Regions from separate parts of the Roseibium sp. 10G30-5 genome, predicted to be linked through region 2. Evidence: riboswitches for the same ligand, from Rfam matches in the RefSeq annotation. Region 2 holds a riboswitch; each other region holds the start of a gene.
What was found. A riboswitch is a leader RNA that binds a small molecule or an ion and turns the genes downstream of it on or off. The one in region 2 is predicted to bind cobalamin.
Positions count from the first base shown of each region.

Region 1: another riboswitch for cobalamin. It lies ahead of AC0L7U_RS02295 (energy-coupling factor ABC transporter permease); the one in region 2 lies ahead of AC0L7U_RS09040 (HoxN/HupN/NixA family nickel/cobalt transporter).
Region 3: another riboswitch for cobalamin. It lies ahead of cobU (bifunctional adenosylcobinamide kinase/adenosylcobinamide-phosphate guanylyltransferase); the one in region 2 lies ahead of AC0L7U_RS09040 (HoxN/HupN/NixA family nickel/cobalt transporter).

Region 1 covers NZ_CM147918.1:448,124-451,393, reverse strand. The annotation lists gene AC0L7U_RS02300 (amidase) at 1-653, shown strand, start outside; partial or broken gene AC0L7U_RS02295 (energy-coupling factor ABC transporter permease) at 539-1,214, opposite strand; cobalamin riboswitch at 1,264-1,475, opposite strand; partial or broken gene AC0L7U_RS02290 (protoglobin domain-containing protein) at 2,032-2,338, shown strand; gene AC0L7U_RS02285 (methyl-accepting chemotaxis protein) at 2,310-3,270, shown strand, end outside.
Region 2 covers NZ_CM147918.1:1,790,829-1,794,098, reverse strand. The annotation lists gene AC0L7U_RS09045 (ABC transporter substrate-binding protein) at 1-109, opposite strand, end outside; gene AC0L7U_RS09040 (HoxN/HupN/NixA family nickel/cobalt transporter) at 553-1,620, opposite strand; cobalamin riboswitch at 1,713-1,900, opposite strand; gene AC0L7U_RS09035 (hypothetical protein) at 2,062-2,931, opposite strand; gene AC0L7U_RS09030 (glycoside hydrolase family 2 protein) at 2,864-3,270, opposite strand, start outside.
Region 3 covers NZ_CM147918.1:507,447-510,716, reverse strand. The annotation lists tRNA gene AC0L7U_RS02595 (tRNA-Asn) at 709-784, opposite strand; tRNA gene AC0L7U_RS02590 (tRNA-Asn) at 836-911, opposite strand; cobalamin riboswitch at 1,215-1,444, shown strand; gene cobU (bifunctional adenosylcobinamide kinase/adenosylcobinamide-phosphate guanylyltransferase) at 1,618-2,154, shown strand; gene cobW (cobalamin biosynthesis protein CobW) at 2,151-3,242, shown strand.

The DNA.
Region 1 (3,270 bases), 1.3 Mb from region 2:
ATGAAACCTTTCGCGTCCTGCAGGCGCATGAAATCTGGAAGACCCATGGCGATTGGGTGACGCGCGTTCAGCCGGCCTTTGGGCCGGGAGTTGCCGAGCGTTTTGCCGCTGCCTCACATATTTCAAATGAAACCGCCGCATTGGCCGACCGGGCACGGCAGGCGATCAGAACTGTCATGGGCACGGTCATGGGAGGTCAGGACGCGGTTTCGCAAGACAGCGGCGTCAAGACCTTGATGGTGATGCCAACAGCGCCGGCACCCGCACCGAAGTTAAGTGCGACCCAGGACGATCTGAATGCCATCCGAGGGCGGATCATGTGCCTGACGTGCATTTCCGGATTGAATGGATTTGCTGAACTGAGTGTGCCTTGGCGCTTTGGTGGGACGTGCGCCAGTTGGGCTGTCACTGATTGGCGGTCCGGGGCAGGACGGCTTTGTTCTTGGTGTCGCACAGGCTTTGATGGCCCGCTGAGTTTCGCAGGTTTCTCCCCCGACAGCGTTTGCTTGCGGGGGAGGTTGTCTCGGTGTCAGCGTGTCGCGTTCATCAGGCGCGAATTGAAAAAGCGTTTCCGCGCCAGTTGGCGCGAGCCCTTGGCTAGCCCCAGCAGTGCGATGTCTGCGAGTGGCTCGAACAAAATGACGGGCAGGTAGGCCAGACCGAATTTTCCGATGGCTGCCAGAGTTGCGATGTGAAAACCTTCCCCATAGATGACCCAGAAGGCGACCCAGACGACAATTCCAGCCTGAGTAGGTGGTCGATAGGAAGAGCGCCTGAGAATATTTCAGGTCGACATAAGCCGTGCGTTTCGGAATAATTTTGTCGGCCAGGAGCGTCAGGCTGAAGAGCGGGACGATCAGCGTGGTCACGTTCATGCCATATTGCGGCAGATCAAAGGGCGCAAAAAACAGTCCTTGCAACAACAGCCCCATTGCAAGTCCGATTGCCGTGGACGCGCCGCCAAAAACTAAAAACAGTGTCGAGGCGAGAATGAGATGCACCTCGGAGACGCCCACCGGATAATGCGGCAATACTTGAAAGAACGAAAAGACCAGAGCGGTCGTGGCAAGGCTGCGGCCTGCAAGCACGCTCAGTGTGCTTTCCTTACGCACTGTGTCTATTACGAGTTTGGCGGTCAGTCCGAAAGAGACCGCGGCCGTTGCGCCGCTGAGGAGCAGTTTTGCGCCAGTGACGACGCCTGGTTCGATATGCATGTGTTCGGTTTCCTTGTGCACCCACCGTGCCGTGAAGACAGAATGGCCCTTAGGCCGTTGAACGATGGCAGGTCTCCTGACTTGCAGCTCTGGCGACACCCTACCTTCCCGGACATATCCAGTGGCTTTGAGGATGCCGCAGCTGCCTACAGTTGCGGGGGCAGTCATGGATTTGATCCCTGGTCTGCGAATCGTACCATGTTCCCTTTTCAGTTCCCCCTCGCTCCGCGAGAAAGAACCACCATCGCAAATACGGATAAGTGGTCTTCGTAGAAATAACAAGAAACAATAAGAGGTTAACTTGTGAGGATCCTTTCTTTGCGTCAAGGACGAGAGAAATGTATTCCGGTTAAATTTATTTTATATATATTTTACAATAACTTATCTTCTCTTTGGCTTTTTTCGAGTGATATTTTTAAACTAGAAATCCAAGTGATGCGCATATATATCGGGAAAATTTTCATGATAAATTTTCCCGATTATTATTCTCTAAACCTGAATGTCTTCATTTTTTCTGTTTAATACTAAATTTTATTTTTAAGTGAAGGCGAAGTTAAGGAGCTTTTAAGTGCCGCTCTTTAGGATTTAACCAATAAACGGCTCTGAGGAGAGGCGTGTAGTGTATTTTTGATGCCGTCGGCTTTTCTCGACGGAGGCATGGGGAGCAAGTCGCATGGCGGGCGGCCCTTGCGTCTGGGCGGTTAAGTCGTGGTTATTCGCCGTTTCCCTTGAAGGTGTTCTGGAGGAAATGGCTGTTTTGAAAGATGAGCCAAGGGTTTGTGCCCGGCTCTGATCTGCGACCTAAATCGGGGCTGATATGACAATTGACTCTCTTACGGCACGGCTTTCCTTTCTTGAAATTCACGAGGAAGATAAGGCCCTCGCCAAGCAAGCTTGGCCCTTGATCGAGGCGCATTTGCCAGACGTGCTTGAGGGGTTTTACAAGCATGCCCGCGCGATTCCGCATCTGGATGAGTTGATTGGGACGCAGGAGGCGCGTCCTGATCAAAGCGCAGTCCAATCACTGGAAGAATCTCTTCACCTCTGGCCTCAGTGCTGAATACCTCGAGAGTGCCAAGCGTATCGGCACGGCCCATGTCAAGATTGATCTGGATCCAACCTGAGTACATCGGCGGTTACTCTTTTGTGCAGGCGCGGCTGACCGATCTCATCGTTCGCAAGAATCGCTTCTCCAGCAAAAAAGCCGTGAAGACCCTGAATGCTGTGACGAAGCTCGTGGCGCTGGACATGGATCTCGCCATCTCGACCTATCATGATCAGATGATCGATAATGCCGCCGACCGTGAGCAACGCATCCGCTCGGCAGTTCAGGACTTCGAGCGCCGCCTGCAAGAAACCGTGGTGGTGTTCGGCGAGGCCGCCAGCGGACTTCTGGAGACCTCCAGCAGCCTGGAAACGGTCGCCGGAACGGTGACAGACCGCATGGCGAGCATGGAAACGCGCAGCACCGAAGTGACCAACAGCATTGCCTCTGGGGCCGCTGCTACAGAGGAAATGACCACGTCCATCGAAGAAATTGGGCGGCAGGCTAGCCAGTCCAGCGACATTACCCGTCACGCGGTTGAAGGCGCACAACGCACAAATGAGTCCGTGCGTGATCTGGCGACGGCGGCGCAGACGGTCGGTTCGGTCATCAGCCTGATTTCGGAAATTGCGGAACAGACCAACCTGTTGGCTCTGAACGCCACCATCGAGGCGGCGCGCGCGGGCGAGGCGGGCAAAGGGTTCGCAGTGGTTGCTGCCGAAGTGAAGGAGCTGGCGACGCAGACATCCAAGGCCACGGATGAAATCTCGACCCAGATTTCTGCCATTCAGACAGCGACGGATGAAGCGGTCCAGGCAATTTCGGAGATTTCCGATACCATCGACAAAGTGTCTGGCATTGCGACAACGATCGCCTCTGCCGTTGAAGAGCAAACGGCAGCCACCAGCGAGATTTCGGGGAACGTGCAGCGTGCTGCCGCAAACTCTGCCGAATTTGGCGGTGTGATTGGTACCGTGCGCAGTTCAATCGGCCAGACCAATCAGACTGCAG
Region 2 (3,270 bases):
GGGCGCCAACCACGACTTTTCTGGGCTTGGCCAGAGCCGGGGCACTCAATCCTGTGACTGCGGCAGCGCCGAGCAGACCCAGTGTCTGCCGTCTATTGATGAAAACCATGATTTCCTCCCAGTTGATCTTTTGGTCTTATTTCAACGTCGCGGTGTCATCGGCAGTCTCTGCAAGGCTCTGATGAGCGGACGTTATATTTGAGATTTTCGCATGTTCGGCGGGACCCGCTGTCAGACAGACGCGTGTCTGGAAGCCGGCGGTGGTCGCGTGGAAGACGGCTGCCGGGTTACTGCAACAAGGGAGCATATGATCACACTGTCGCCCTCCCGCGCGCCAAAGATCATCGGATGCCCAATTCCAAAAAGGTGAGATGTTGTTAGTGCCTTGGCAGGAACGGCTGTCAAGCAACAAACCCGATGCGAGTGGTCTGCATGTCGCAGGAAACAACGCATTTTCATCATGTCGTAAGGGCAGTTTCAGTCCTGCTTGTTCGCCTGCCGCTTGCCAAAGCGGACAGCTCTTCAGGGCACGGGGCGGGTCAAGACGACTGGCTATCGGTCGGCTGGTGTTGGATCCAGCGTGTCGTACCCTTTCAGGCGATAGATGAGATACGATAGTGCCCAGGCGAAAATAAAAACACCGATGATGGCGAAGCCGAGATTGTTGAAATTGTCATTCAAATCGCCGATGTCTGCCCAGATGCCACTGGACAGGTTCAGTTCCCGTGAGATCAGACCGAGGGTCTCGACCCCGCCGATGAACAGGGCGACCACCACGGCCACGAGTGTGATGCACAAATTGTAGTAGAGTTTGCGCACGGGGCGCACGAAGGCCCATTCATAAGCGCCGAGCATCAAGATGCCATCGGTCGTGTCGACCAGAGACATGCCGGCGGCAAAGAGGACGGGGAAGACCAGAATGACCCAGATTGAGAGGCCTTGTGAGACCTGACTGGCGGAGAGCCCCAGAAGGCTGATTTCGGTTGCCGTATCAAAGCCCAGACCGAACAGGAACCCCAGTGGCAACATCCACAGCGGGTTGGAGACAAGCCGGAAGAGGGGGCGAAACAATCGGGCCAGAAAGCCGCGTTTGTTCAACAGCAGATCCAGATCCTCTTCCTCATAAGGCAGACCCTTGCGTACCTTTTTGAAGGCGCTCCAGACACCCCGCAAGATGACGATGTTCATCGCCGCGATTACAAAGAGAAACAGCGCTGAAATAAGCGTGGAGACGACGCCGCCGACACTTTGCCATGCGGTGAATTCGCCTTGAAGCATCATCGCCGCAGCGGCAACTGCAGCGCAGACGATCAAGACAACGGCCGAGTGGCCGATTGCAAAGAAGAAGCCGACGGAGACCGGGCGCTTGCCGTCTTGCATCAGTTTGCGGGTAACATTGTCGATGGCCGCGATGTGGTCTGCATCGACGGCATGGCGCAGGCCGAAGCCCCAGGCCACAAGCCCGGTGCTCAACAGCAATGGTTGCGCGTCAAATGCGATGAAAGCCCAGACCCATGCGCCAATGTTGAAGAGGGCCAGAAACGCATAAATGCTGATGATGCGTAATCGTAATGTGCCTGTGCGAGGGGGAGCGGATGGCAGGCAAGATGTGTCGGTCATGAAAAACTCGAGCGTTTGGTCGTCTCCGCAACCGTGCCGGGGCGCTCGTCACCACCCACGACGCATTGAAACACCCCGCCCAATGGGGTTGCGCAGACCATTGTCGACGGCAAGGTTTCCTGGCTCGCGGATCCCTGCTGACAGCCGACCTTCCCAGTTGCCCAGTGGTCTTCTTGGTGTCAGCTCCTCGCTTACAGTTGCGGGGGCAGTTGTGGCCTTGGGGACAAATCCCGCACCACATTCCCTTTTCCATCTCCCTTGCTGCTAGCACGTTTGCGCGGCTTCAGCCATGGCCTTGGTCCCCGGGGAGGTTGATCCTGCGTCACCTACCTGTTCGTAAATTGTCTGGCGTCTTCCGGTTTGAAGATAAAAGCGGCGCAGGTGGAAGCCTGCGCCGATGGTTGATCACATGCTTGAGCCGGTTATGCCGGATGCAACTGCTCAGGCTTTGCCGAATGGATTGGCGCAGCGCAAGACCGGGGCTGTCGTCAGCTTGTCCGCGTCTTCGGATGCGATGCCGTTGACGGTAAAGGTGACCGTTTCTCCCGGCAGCAGCGTCACGAGTTGATCGTTGACGGTTGCGTCGCCAGATAGACGGTCCGGAAACAACGCCAGGTCGCGCAGCAGAGTTCTGGCGGTGATCCGCACGCTATGGCCATTGAGGCCGGAGCGCACGTCTGCATCCCACATGGGCGCGGGATAGTGCGCATCCTTGTCGCGGACGAAGAACCAGTCTGCCCGGCGCGTGCCATCGGCGGCCTCTGCCACGATCAATTCTGCCGCTGCAGCCTCTGCCGTGATGAGCGCGCGCTCCAGCCGGATGGCCTGCTTGTCACGCGCGGCAACGGAAAGCTCGCAGGTTACCTCTGCCTTGACCGACCCATCAAAGCCCAGGCGCTTGATGTTCAGCGTCGTTGTCCACTCCTCATCCGTCTCGTTGTCGGCATGCAACCACAACGGGGCGTCCGGGCGATCATTTTCCGGCTGAATGGTCAGCAAGCGGTCGGCGTAGGTGCGCTTCAACTCATACCAGAGTGGCTTGGGACGGCCATCACCGTCGACGGCTGCCCAACTTGTCACGGGCCAGCAATCGTTGATCTGCCAGACCAGTGTACCCATGCAACGCGGTTTCAGACTGCGGTGCCACTCGGCTGACAGACGAATGGCACGGGCCTGATTGAGTTGCGTGACATAAAGCCAGTCATCGAAGCTGTCGGGCAGGGGGAAATGTTCCTGTAGCCGATCATGCAGCTTCTTTTCGCCATTGTCGGCCCGGTTGTGGAAGGCGAGACCGTCGGCTCCCGGCTTCATCTGGTCGTCGGGCAGTGTTCGTTTCCATGTGGCGTAGGTTGCCGGGCCGCCGTGGCCATATTCGGCGATGAAGCGCGGCTTGTGCTTCCGCTGGTGGGTATAGTCCACCTTGTTCGGCAGTGTCCCATTCGTGGTTGCAACCGTGTCGGTCGTCATTGGCCTCCAGATCCCAACTGCCGGACCAGGGGCTGCCGGGCCAGTAGGCTCTGGATGGATCCAGCTCGGCCACGACTTTGGGCAAAAGATCGAAATAGTACTGTGGACCCCAACCCCGTTCGCCGACGATCTTTTGCCATGTATTGCCCTGGCCATCGATGTCGCGCACCAGAAACAGCCACA
Region 3 (3,270 bases), 1.3 Mb from region 2:
GATGTTTCTGCCTTTAGAGCCCCTGTCTCGTGGATGGGGCCATGCTTCGGGCTCTTTACTTCGTGTCTGCTGCCGACTTTTTATTGCCGGTGTCGGTCAGGCAACACGTAGTGTAAGAAGACGAAAACGCCGATCATTGTTTTCCAGCATGCAGACGACTTCGCTCGCATGTCCGGTTTGATTCTGACGCCTGTCTTTCTTGATCAGGCAGAGACCTGTACTGCCGCAGTCTAGCTAGGTAAGTGCATAAGAAGGTCTTAAGTTCAGCGACCTTTTTCTCTATTTTTGTGCCGTTTGCGAAGATTGCGACAGATTTGATTTACGCCATCGCTCTTGATTCTGCAACAATGCGTAAATTTGACAATTGATAAGCGGGTGACCGATCTAAAATGGCGCATTATTGGAAATAAGCTTTTGTTTCTTCGGTTTATTTCCGGATATTTCAGAGGGTCTCTCAGGGAATAGCTCTGTAAAATGACGGCTTGTCGCAAGTACGATCCTGTTAATTACTATCGATGAAATGCGAGAAATCGTCAAAAATATCAATATCGTGCACGGCCTGCCTCATGCCACTTCGCGCGGGATTTGCACGCAAAATGCCTCAGAGAGCCGTGTGAACGCGGGTTTTGATACTGTAAAACCGCATGGACGGTGGGCCAAGCGGGTCGTGGTGATCTATCAGAAAAGAAGAGCAGACCTTAAGAAAGGTGGCTCCCCGAGCAGGGCTCGAACCTGCGACAATTCGATTAACAGTCGAATGCTCTACCAACTGAGCTATCGGGGAATACCTGTATCTGATGACGAAGCCATTTTTCTCATTCAGATGAGAAAAGAGTGGCTCCCCGAGCAGGGCTCGAACCTGCGACAATTCGATTAACAGTCGAATGCTCTACCAACTGAGCTATCGGGGATCACCAGTCCAAGGCAGCATCTGTGCCGCCCCGGCGATTGGCAAGCGTATATCAAAGGCTTGATCCGTTTGCCAAGTCCCTCGGGCGTTATTTTCTGGAAAATTGTGAACTTCTCCTGTGAAAACATTATTTTCGTAGGAAAATCAGTTGCTTGATATATTTCACATGGGTGCATTTGCTTGCTGCCCTAAGGGCGACGATGTCAGGAGAGTGTGCAAGGTTACGCGAAACCGGTCGGTGAACCCGTGATTACGAGATCCTTTGGCGCAAGGCGTCATGCTTGTGTCAGCCTCTGGCAATGGTTACAAGAAGCGGGCCAACGGTGTTTCGTCTGCCTGCAAGCGGGCGAAGCTGAAACGGGAATGTAGTGCGCTGGTCTTTGAGGCTGGCAAGGCTGTAGCTGCCCCCGCAACTGTAAGCGGCAAGGAGACCTGCAAAACGTCACTGGATCGACACTTGGTCTGATCCGGGAAGGCGCGGGGCCTCTGTTCGAGCCGTAAGCTAGGGAGACCGGCCGTGGCCCTGCGTGTCATGTCGACCGTATGGATCAGAAGACGCTGTCGGGTGGACGGTGAGGAGATGAAAGTATGATCGGAGACGATCAACAGGCTTGTCCTGCGCCTGAGTGCAGGATGATGTGCCGTGCCCTGTCCGCTGCCGGTGAACAATGCTGTTCTGTGTCGGTGCCCTCGTGCGGGAGGATGCCATGACCCATGCTCACCTGGTTCTAGGCGGTGCGCGCTCCGGCAAAAGTCGCTTTGCAGAAGATCTGGCGACGCGCAGCGGCCTTCGGCGCCTCTATGTCGCAACCTCGCCGGTCATTGATGCGGAGATGGACGACCGTATTGCCCAGCACAAGGCCCAACGTGGTGCGGGCTGGCTCACTATTGAAGAAGAGTTGGATCTATGCGGCGTGCTGCATCGGTGTGGCGATCCTTCACAGGTGATCCTCATCGACTGTCTGACCCTTTGGCTCAACAATCTCATCTACCATCAGCACGACGTTGAAGCCGCCGTTGATGTGCTTTGTGCCTGTCTGGAAAATCCCGCAGGACCCGTGGTGCTCGTGTCGAATGAAGTGGGCATGGGGCTTGTGCCGGAAAGCGTGCTGTCGCGCCGATTTCGCGATGCGCAAGGCCGTCTTAATCAGCAGTTGGCCGCGGTTTGCACGCGCGTTACTTTTGTTGCGGCAGGCCTGCCGCTCATCTTGAAATCATCTGAGAAAATGGACCCAAGTCTATGAAACCAGGACAGAAAATTCCCGCGACCATTGTCACCGGCTTTCTTGGCGCAGGCAAGACCACGCTGATCAGGAACCTGTTGCGGAATGCCAATGGCAAGAAGATTGCCCTGATCGTCAATGAGTTCGGCGACATGGGTTTTGACGGCTCTCTGATGAACGGATGTGTTGATCCGAGTTGTTCTGCCGATGAGGTTGTGGAACTGACGAATGGCTGCATCTGTTGCACGGTGGCGGAAGAGTTTCTGCCGACCATGGAAATGCTGCTGTCACGCGAGGAGGTGCCCGAGCACATCGTTATCGAGACCTCAGGGTTGGCCCTGCCACAGCCGCTGGTGCGGGCGTTTTCATGGCCAAGTGTCAAGACCAGAGTGACTGTTGATGGCGTCGTGACGGTGCTGGATGCCGCCGCATTGGCGGAGGGGCGGATTGCCGCTGATCTTGCAGCCCTTGAAGACCAGCGCAAGCAGGATGAGGCGCTGGACCATGAAAGCCCGGTCGATGAGCTGTTTCATGATCAGTTGTCCTGTGCCGATCTTGTGGTGCTGAACAAGGCTGATCTTGTCGCAGACGACAAGCTGGCCGAGGTTGAAGCCCGCATTGCTGCGGGTATTCGTCCCAATGTCGAGATCATTGCCGCCAGCAAGGGCGTGTTGCCCATTGAGGTGCTTTTGGGGCGCGACAGCGCGGCAGAAGATGACATGGCAGATCGCCATGAGCATCATCACCATCACCACGATGATGATCACGAGCATGATGAAGACCATGATCACGAGGATCATCATCACGATCATCACCATCATGATGATTTTGAGAGTTATGTGGTTCCAGTGGCTGCCTTTACCTCCATGCAGGAGGCTTCCGACAAAGTTGCGCGGGCGATGGCATTGAAAGGCATCTTGCGTATCAAGGGTGCTGTGGCCATCGAGGGAAAGGCATCACCCGCCATGGTGCAGGCCGTTGGGCCACGGGTCGAGACATGGTTTTCTGCAGCCGCTGAAAAATCCGGCCAGCTTGTGGTCATCGGTCTCAAGGGCTTGGATCTCGATGCCGCACGGGCCGAATTGGGTGGCGTGGTGCACTCTGCCTGATGCAGGGCGGAGTGTTGACCTCTCCCCT